Regions from separate parts of the Iodobacter ciconiae genome, predicted to be linked through region 2. Evidence: predicted binding sites of a transcription regulator. Region 2 holds the regulator's gene; the other holds the start of a gene.
What was found. The regulator NrdR, encoded in region 2, represses ribonucleotide reductase genes. The targets are predictions, from matches to a motif close to AAANACNATATATNGTNTTT.

Region 1: a site for NrdR is predicted at 1,587-1,606, ahead of EJO50_RS00830 (ribonucleoside-diphosphate reductase subunit alpha). Genes of this name have one in related genera too.

What each region holds. Positions count from the first base shown of each region.
Region 1 is NZ_CP034433.1:181,433-186,530, forward strand. Features, by position in the region: gene EJO50_RS00815 (cupin domain-containing protein) at 1-168, opposite strand, end outside; gene EJO50_RS00820 (peroxiredoxin) at 219-686, shown strand; gene EJO50_RS00825 (FKBP-type peptidyl-prolyl cis-trans isomerase) at 691-1,170, shown strand; gene EJO50_RS00830 (ribonucleoside-diphosphate reductase subunit alpha) at 1,683-4,541, shown strand; gene EJO50_RS00835 (adenosine deaminase) at 5,004-5,098, shown strand, end outside.
Region 2 is NZ_CP034433.1:1,669,763-1,674,860, forward strand. Features, by position in the region: gene ribD (bifunctional diaminohydroxyphosphoribosylaminopyrimidine deaminase/5-amino-6-(5-phosphoribosylamino)uracil reductase RibD) at 1-746, opposite strand, end outside; gene nrdR (transcriptional regulator NrdR) at 896-1,348, opposite strand; gene glyA (serine hydroxymethyltransferase) at 1,621-2,868, opposite strand; gene EJO50_RS07370 (magnesium transporter CorA family protein) at 2,975-4,651, opposite strand; gene EJO50_RS07375 (hypoxanthine-guanine phosphoribosyltransferase) at 4,789-5,098, opposite strand, start outside.

The DNA of each region.
Region 1 (5,098 bases), 1.5 Mb from region 2:
ATATTCAATCAGCCTTGATTCCACATCGCGCTGTTGTGCCAGCTCCGTGAGACGGGCGTAGTCGATCAGCTCGGGAAAGTTGCTCCAGGCATTACGGATTAATAATGGTTTTTTTTGCCAGTAATCTTTTAAAAATTCTTCTGGACTGAGTCCGCCTAAAAGTTGCATTTTTTGCTCTATAACAGAATGGATTACAGCAATTATCGCATGGAGAACGCATGCTGAACGTTGGAGATAGAGCACCTGATTTTATTTTGTCCGATGCTCAGATGGAAAATGTGCAATTAGCACAGTTTCGTGGTAAGTCTCACCTCGTGTTGTACTTCTTTAATAAGGATCATACGCCCGGTGGAATTCTTGAGGCCGTTGAATTTAGCGACCGCTTCGCAGTATTTCGGCAATATGACACAGTTATTCTTGGTGTCAGCATGGATGATTGCTTGTCGCACGAGCAATTTCGAGACGAGCAGGGCATAGAATTCAATTTACTTGCCGATATTGATTGCAAAGTAAGTCGTCTCTATCACGCTCTGCATGAGTGGGAGGCACATGGCGTGGTAAGATACGGCATAGACCGTTCCACGTTTGTAATCGATAAGGACGGCGTGATCCGCCATGCGTTTTATCACGTTGTCCCGAAGGGCCATGCGGCGGAAATTCTTAAACTCGTGAAACAGCTAGGGTGAACCCATGCAAATTGCAAAAAATACCGTTGTAACCTTACATTATGAAATGTTCGATGCCTCAGGCAAGCAAATTGACAAAACTGAAGAGCCGATTGCTTACCTGCACGGAGGTTACGACAATGTCCTGCCTCTGGTAGAAGAAGCACTTGAAGGCAAAAACGTGGGTGATAGCATTGATGTCATCATGGAAGCAGAAGACGCTTTCGGTGAACATGATGCAGATTTAGTACGTGAAGAAGAAAAAACTTCGTTTCCGATGGATGTTGAAGCCGGCATGATGTTTGAAGCCGATGATCCTGAAACCGGCGAAGTATTGTTGTTCCGTGTTACTGAAATCGAAGGCAACCGCGTTGTAGTCGATGCCAATCACCCATTTGCCGGCATGACGATTCGTTTTGTTGGTACCGTTTCGGATGTACGTGAAGCGACAGAAGAAGAGCTTGAGCACGGTCACGTGCACGGCGAGCATGGCCATCATCACTAAGATGATTTTGGTTTGATTAAGGAAAAAGCGGGCTTAGGTCCGCTTTTTTTGCGCCAGCTGCCAGGGCTGATTGTTTTAAACAAGATGATGGGCATTACCTTGTACTGTATCGGCGGCGTGATTTTTTGCTCTGGCTCCAGCTGTTCAAACAGCAGCGTGATCGTTTATTAGGCAATTTTTATTTGTGGTGGCATGTGGGGCGCAGCTGCCAGATACGTGTTGTTTTTATCGCTGCATATTGGGTGATTTGTGTTTTTTTTGGTTTTTTCATTTTGCGGCTGTAATGCTCAAACCGCGTAAATACTCAGCTTGGCCAAAGCTACTATTTTTTGTGTTTTCCTTGCTGCTTTTCTTGTTCATCCTCTGCTTGCCACATTCCCCGAAAGACACTAGTATTTGTGTTAACTCTTCTTGTTGAACACTACATATAGTGTTTCTCCACAAGAAATCCACAGAATTATCCACAGCGAGACGTGCCCACTTAGTCGCACGCGCAACTCAATGAGAGCCCTATGACCGATAGCGTTAACACTGCTTTGCACCATAGCAGTTATGCCGATTATAAAACCATTCGCCGCGATGGGTCGGTGGTGCCTTTTGCGCCAAATAAAATAACCGTTGCAGTGACCAAAACGTTTATCGCCGTGCTCGGCAGTGATGCCGCTGCTAGTGCTGCTGTGCGCCAGAAAGCCATTCAGTTGACTGAATCCGTTGTATCCGCGCTGATGCGTCGTAAGCCCGAAGGCGGCGCGATTCATATTGAAGATATCCAGGATCAGGTCGAGCTGGCGCTGATGCGTGCCGGCGAGCACGATGTGGCCCGTGCCTATGTTTTATACCGTGAAGAGCGCAGCAAAGAGCGTCATTCCCGCTTTGAGCCTGAGCATCATCACGAAATCAATGTGCTGTACCCGAATGGCAGCAGCCGCCCGCTCGATTTAGCGCAATTAAAAGCGCTGATCGCTTCTTGCTGCAAAGGCCTGGAGGCCACGACCGATCAGGCCGCCATGCTGGCTGAAACCTTAAAAAATGTTTACGACGGCGTACCGGCAGAAGAAGTTCGCCGCGCACTGATTATGTCGTCGCGTCAGCTGATTGAAAAAGACCCTGCGTATAGCTTTGTAACAGCACGCTTACTGCTGAACAATCTGCGCTCTGAAGTCTTGGGTAAAGAAGTGAGCCATGAAGAAATGGCGCCTAAATATGCCGATTACTTCCCGCAATTTATCAAACGCGGTATCGATGCCGAGCTCTTGGGTGAAAACCTCGCCCAGTACGATTTAGCCAAGCTGGGCGCGGCGCTGGATCATAACCGCGATTACCAGTTCGGCTACCTTGGCCTGCAAACCCTGTACGATCGTTATTTTCTGCATATCGAAGACACCCGCATCGAGCTGCCACAAAGCTTCTTTATGCGCGTAGCCATGGGCTTGGCGATGAATGAAATCAACCGCGAAGAGCGCGCGATCGAGTTCTACAACGTATTGTCTAGTTTCGATTTTATGAGTTCGACCCCAACGCTGTTTAATGCCGGCAGCCGTCGCAGCCAGCTTTCCAGCTGCTACCTCTCTACCGTTTCTGACGATTTGGAAGGCATTTACGAAGCGCTGAAAGAAAACGCGCTCTTGTCTAAATATGCCGGCGGTTTGGGTAACGACTGGACGCCGGTGCGATCCCTCGGCAGCCATATCAAGGGCACCAACGGCAAGTCTCAAGGGATTGTGCCTTTCTTAAAAGTAGTCAACGACACTGCCGTAGCAGTTAATCAGGGCGGCAAGCGTAAGGGTGCGGTATGTGCTTACCTTGAAACCTGGCACGCAGATATCGAAGAATTCCTGGAAATGCGTAAGAACACCGGGGATGACCGCCGCCGCACGCATGATATGAATACGGCCAACTGGATTCCTGATCTATTTATGAAGCGCGTGATGCAAGGCGGCGAGTGGACATTATTCAGCCCGTCCGAAGCGCCTGATCTGCACGATAAGTTTGGCCAAGATTTTGAAAAAGCCTATGTAGCCTACGAAGCGAAAGCCGCGCGTGGCGAAATGAAAACTGCCAAGAAGATTGCTGCGCTGGGCCTGTGGCGCAAGATGCTTTCCATGCTGTTTGAAACCGGCCACCCGTGGATGACCTTCAAAGATCCTTGCAATATTCGCAGCCCGCAGCAACACGTAGGCGTGGTGCACAGCTCGAATCTATGTACAGAAATCACCCTGAACACTAACGAGAACGAAATTGCGGTATGTAATCTGGGTTCGGTGAATCTGGTTAACCATATTAAAAATGGCGAGCTCGATACCAATAAACTGGCACGCACCATCAAAACAGCAATGCGCATGCTGGATAACGTGATCGACATTAACTTCTACCCGGTGCGTAAAGCGCGTGAATCCAATCTGAAGCATCGTCCGGTAGGTATGGGCATTATGGGCTTTCAGGATTGCTTGCATATGCTGCGCCTGCCTTATGGCTCGGATGAGGCAGTTGAGTTTGCCGATGTTTCGATGGAAACCGTGGCTTACCACGCTTACTGGGCGTCCACCGAGCTTGCGCAAGAGCGCGGCACTTACCCAAGCTATAAGGGCAGCTTGTGGGATCGCGGTGTATTGCCACAGGATTCGATTAAATTACTGGCACAAGAGCGCGGTGGCTATCTGGAAATGAATACCGGCTCCAGCCTGGATTGGACCCAGCTGCGCGAGCGCGTTCGTGTGCATGGTATGCGTAATTCAAACTGCCTGGCGATTGCGCCAACCGCCACCATTGCCAACATCATCGGTGTATCGGCGTGTATCGAGCCAACGTACCAAAACTTGTTTGTGAAATCGAACCTGTCGGGTGAGTTCACCGTGGTGAATGAATACCTGGTGCGCGATCTGAAAGAGCGTGGTCTGTGGGATGAAGTGATGATCTCTGATCTGAAATTCTTTGACGGCTCGGTATCTAAAGTAGAGCGCATCCCGCAAGACCTGCGTGATCTCTACGCCACAGCATTTGAAGTGGATCCAAGCTGGCTGGTTGAATGCGCATCGCGCCGCCAGAAGTGGATCGATCAGGGCCAGTCGCTCAACCTGTATCTGGCTGGTGCATCGGGCAAAAAGCTGGATGAGTTGTACAAACTGGCGTGGCTGCGTGGCCTGAAAACCACCTACTACCTGCGCACCATGGCCGCTACCGCAGCAGAAAAATCCACCGGCAGCGGTGGCGAGTTGAATGCCGTGCCAGTGAATGGCGGCTACAGCAGCACAGCAGCCGTTGCAGGCAGCACCGCAGCAGAGCCAGTGATGGCCGCAATCGACGCAGCATTACCTGCAACCGATATGAAATTCTGCTCGATTGATAATCCTGAGTGCGAGAGCTGCCAGTAAGATTTTGTTTCATCTGAATAAGCGCTAATTCCAGAACCACAGAGAACACGGAGAGCACAGAGCCCCACAGATAAATAGTGGGTATCGTGATCTCGGTATTTCTGGTTTTATTGCGTGATTGAATTTATAGATTGGCAGGGTTTTGCTCAGCAATCCTAAGCTTGATGGGATGTGTTTTTCAAGTTTACCCGTAGTTTAAATAAATTTTGCTATCGCTGTACTGGGCTATGAATTTCTGTGAAAACACGCCGAGTGGGGAACAAGCGGGGCGGGGGAGTGGTCAATTGCTGTTTGAGCGAAGCAAGTTGACGCGGCGCCGCTGTCCGCAACAATGGGATTTTGTGTTTTAGAGATCGCCTTCTTTGCGTATTAGGATTTCTGGCAAAGCAAAAATCAAATACTTTGCGGGGGATTCCCGCAGCAAAATTACCGTGCCGCAGGCACATAAACCTTGAGAGTCAAATGACCGAAGCCCTACACCCTGTCGATCAACTGATCCTCGCCTTACCTAAAACCGAGCTGCATCTGCATATCGAAGGCACTTTAGAGCCTGAAAT
Region 2 (5,098 bases):
AACTTAGCGTTCACAGGTGTTCTAAGCTGGCTGTCAACCACCACCCGCAGCGGCTGTCTGCTTACCGCAAATTCCCGCACGGTTAGCTGCGGGTCATCCGCAAGCACAGTGCCGATTCCTGTCAGCATGGCGCAAGAGCGGGCGCGCAGTTTTTGTACATCAGACCTTGCGGCAGGGCCGGTAATCCATTGCGATTGCCCGTTGGCGAGCGCGGTGCGGCCATCCAGACTGGCCCCCATTTTTACCGTAAGCCAGGGACGGGATCGCAGCATGCGGCTGATAAAACCCTTGTGATGCTCAAGTGCTGTGGCGTGCAATACGCCTGACTCCACGGCGATGCCCGCAGCAGCCAAACGTGCCAGCCCCTGCCCGGCAACCAGCGGATTAGGGTCTGTCAGCGCGGCTACCACACGCACTATACCGGCTTTCACCAAGGCATCGGCACAAGGCGGCGTGCGGCCATGATGGCTGCAAGGCTCCAGCGTGACATAAGCCGTCGCGCCGCGAGCCAGATCCCCAGCCACACTTAAGGCCATCACCTCGGCATGTGCACCGGGAGCACCCTGCACCACGCCGCCGCCAGCAGGCTGGCTAAACCCGGCCCCCACCACCTGCTCGTCTTTCACCAGTACGCAGCCCACACAAGGATTGGGCGAAGCACTATTCTGCCCCAAAGCCGCCTGCTGCAAAGCCAGCTGCATATACTGATGATCGATCGCGTTCATGGATTCCCTAAGCACAGGCATAACCCACACCTTGAACCACAGAGCTCACTAAGAGCACGGAATTTCACGGAGAAAACCTTACTTTTGCGTATGTTTCTCCCCATGGCCTCCGTGCTCTCCTGGATCGAAGTGCTTCGAGGTTTAGGTTTATTTCGGTATGGAAAAAAACTTTATTCCTTACTCACTTCCCGGATCACATCACGGAAATCATCTACGTCCTGGAAGGAGCGGTATACGGAGGCGAAGCGGATATAGGCTACTTTGTCGAGTTTGGCGAGCTCTGACATCACCATTTCACCGATCTGGCGACTCATGATTTCTCTATCACCTAAAGACAAAGCTTTCTGGATAATACGAAGGATGGCTTCATCCACCAAAGGTGTTGGCACCGGCCGCTTATGCAGGGCACGCTCGAAACTGGTACGGATTTTTTCCCGATCAAACTCGGCCCGCTGACCATTTTGTTTAACCACCTGCGGCAAGCGCACCTCGGCCGTTTCAAAAGTGGTAAAGCGTTTATCACACATAGGACAACGACGGCGACGGCGAACCAGATCGCCCTCATCAGATACACGCGAGTCAGCAACCAGCGTATCAGGAGAACCACAAAAGGGGCACTTCATCACAACCCCGCAAAGAACATTCTAAAAATAAACAAAACCCAAATCTCAAAACACGGAGGACACAGAGAACACGGAGTTTCACGGATAAAACCTAAGCAATGCTTATGCCTAAAACTTTTCAAACAGACGCTCAAATCAGACAAGGTCAAATTCAATAAAAAACGCAGATCCGCATTTTGCCAAAAAAATGCCAAACACTTTTTTGACTTTATCCGTATGTTTCCGTAGTCCTCCTTTACTCCGTGTTTAAAGACTTGGGTTTTTATAAAAAATTAAGCGCCGTAAACCGGGAAGCGCGCTGTCAGCTCTTTTACTTTTACCGTAACAGCAGCAATATTTGCTTCATCTGCTGGATTATCCAGCACGTCTGCAATCAGGTTTGCTACCTGTACCGCTTCTGCTTCTTTGAAACCACGGGTTGTGATCGCTGGCGAGCCAATACGGATACCGGAAGTCACAAACGGGCTTTCCGGGTCATTAGGAATAGCATTTTTATTCACTGTAATGTGCGCCAGGCTCAGCAATGCATCTGCAGCCTTACCGGTTAAGCCTTTGGAGCGCAGATCCACCAGAAATACATGTGATTCTGTACGACCAGAGACTACACGCAAGCCACGCTCAATCAGTGCCGCAGCCATGGCTTGTGCATTTTTCAGCACCTGCTCCTGGTAAGTTTTGAATTCTGGTGTTGCCGCTTCTTTAAATGCCACAGCCTTAGCTGCAATCACGTGCATCAAAGGGCCGCCTTGCAGCGTTGGGAATACATTCGAATTGATTGATTTTTCGAATTCGGCTTTAGCCAGAATCAAACCGCCACGCGGGCCGCGCAATGTTTTGTGGGTTGTTGATGTTACAAAGTGAGCATGTGGCACCGGGTTTGGATACACACCCGCGGCGATCAGGCCGGCGTAATGTGCCATATCAACCATAAAGTAAGCGCCCACTTTATCAGCGATCTCACGCATACGCGCCCAGTCAAAGCGCAGAGCGTAAGCTGAAGCGCCGCCGATCAGAAGCTTAGGCTTGGTTTCAAGCGCAACGCGTTCCATATCGTCGTAATCGATTTCTTCGTTTTCGTTCAGGCCATAAGCCACGATATTGAAAAGCTTGCCGGAGAGGTTTGCTGGTGAGCCATGTGTAAGGTGACCACCGTGACCCAGATTCATACCCATGACGGTATCACCGGGCTTCAGAATAGAAAAATACACCGCCTGGTTGGCTTGCGAGCCAGAATGAGGCTGCACATTGGCATACTCTGCGCCAAACAGTGCTTTAACGCGATCAATCGCCAATTGTTCAACGACATCAACAAATTCACAACCACCATAAAAACGCTTGCCCGGATAGCCTTCGGCGTATTTATTGGTCAGTTGCGAGCCCTGGGCTTCCATCACCGCTGGACTCGTGTAGTTTTCTGACGCAATCAGCTCGATATGCTCGTGCTGGCGAACAACTTCACCTGCAATGGCAGCGGCTAGATCAGGATCGTATTGGGCGATAGTGGCGGACTTGGAGAACATAGATTTGGCGCTTCCGTAAGTCAGTTGGGAATAGGGAATGCGCAGGATTCTAACACGGACGAGCAGTTTTCCAATTGAGGAATTCGTGATTAATCATGATCCCCTTTCATAGCTTGTTTCTTGCTTGCTTTCTTTTACGCAGCCCTTCTCCAATTATTTTTAGCTTATCTGCAAAATCCAGGTGATCATCTGACATAAAATCCAGAAATTCTGAAAGCATTCTTGATTTTAACAGGGAATAAAAAGTCAGCATCGAAATCGGAATAAAAGCCACCATAAAATAAACCACCCGTAACCAGGATGCATCATGGGACAAATCGAATAAATTCATCCCCAAAAACCCGGTAACCGTTGTTCCGACCAAGCCCAAAATAGTCACCACAGTCAGGCGCACCACAGTATCGGCCTGACGGCGCAAATCATCGTTCTCCAGGTACTGGCTCATACTATGGATAGACTCTCTTACTTCTGCGAACAAAGCTTCTGTCCCCAAATGACGGCGTGCCATATGAAAAATCTGATCAGCCACGACTTGATTGGAAATTTCACTAAACCAGTAGCGCTGGGTAAAACGTAAAAAAACTTCCTGTAAAACACGGATTCCCCGTTTAAACCGCCGTGCAGAGCTGACATCCCCCACCTGCAAGCGAGACAACGCCACAGCCAGACGATCAGAAAAAATTAATAGTGCTGCTTTATGAAAATGAGCAATCATCATTAGTAAAAAATACTGATGCCTAAATTGCCCTAAAGCGCCCGTAAAGGGATCACTAAAAAAACCATGCCCGTATTTACCCACCAGCACAAAGGCATGCCCATCGCACATCATGCGGGTGGACGATGCATCGTGGCGACGCTCCGGCACCCAGAACCGATCATAACAACAGCTCGCCTCAAACTCCTGAAACACTTTCGGGGTGTAAGGTAAATCGCCTCCCTGTGAAGGGCGTGTCACCATGCCCAAACGATAAAAATCTTCATCACTTAAATCAAAGGGATTATCAAAAGCCAGATAAGCCATAAGGGGCATACGGTGATACTCAATTTGCCGATAGCGCAGCTCTCCTAGCTCGGTGGAATGGTGCAAGACCAACGGCCGCAGCAAGGCATCCCAATGATTAGCCATGGGGGCCGCACGAAAAGCACCAACATGGCTCAGAAATTTGGATTTATCATCGTAATCGGAAGCGGCAATTACACCCCCCCGTGCATCCAGCCATTTAACCTGCGGCAAGCAGCTGGCCGCTGTTTTATCTTCATCCCACTGAGCCGGAAACGCCCGGCCAAATCTGAATAAAGTATCCTGAGCCCGCTGCAAAGGCACATTATCGGCAAGAATCTCGAACGCCAGAATAACGATATCGATATCGTAGAAAAAATACAGATCGATGTGAGCCACTTTAAAATCCTGCCGTGTCCCATCTTTGTAGTGCATGCGTACCGTGCAAATATCGTGACGCCGGAAAACATGTAGAGGCGAGCCGCCATAACTATCTGCCCCACCTGCCTCTGCCACGCCTTCCCCATATAAAAAGCGTTGTACATAGGGAAGAAAAGTTACAAATTCACGATAATGGCGCTCCTGAAAAGCCATCGGATCCATATCAAAAACCGAAGGCCGCATCTGCCAGGGAGAGCCTTCAGCAACCAGCTCTTTCATTAATTCCCAGTGACGCCCCATTACGGCTCCGCTACCTACGGGCTGCGTCAGAGGCATTAGCTGTAAAGGCCAGATTAAAATCTGCCTAAAGTGACGAACCATGGTTTCAGCGACTTCAGACATTTCAGACTCCCTATTCTTCATTACGTCAGAATAGATCAAAGCCAGAGAATAATAAGCCACCGAAGCCGTAAGCAAAAAGCCCTTGTTTACACATGGCAAACAAGGGCTTTGATATACATAACATCAGAATTACATTATTACATGCCGTGTACAGCATAAATAGCAAGGGTATTGCGCCAGTAGCCCTGGTAATCCATACCACAGCCAAACAGGAAACGATCTTCTACCTCCAGACCCACGTAATCGGCAGTTACACCTGCCGCCTTACGATCATGTTTTTTATCAATCAGTACGGCAACACGTACTTCCTTAGCGCCCTGCTCAAGGCAGTATTCCAAGATAGCGGCCAAGGTGTGGCCCTCATCAAGGATATCGTCCACGATCACGACCACGCGACCTTTCATGCTTTCTTGCGGCTTTACTTTCCAATCCAATACACCGCCACTG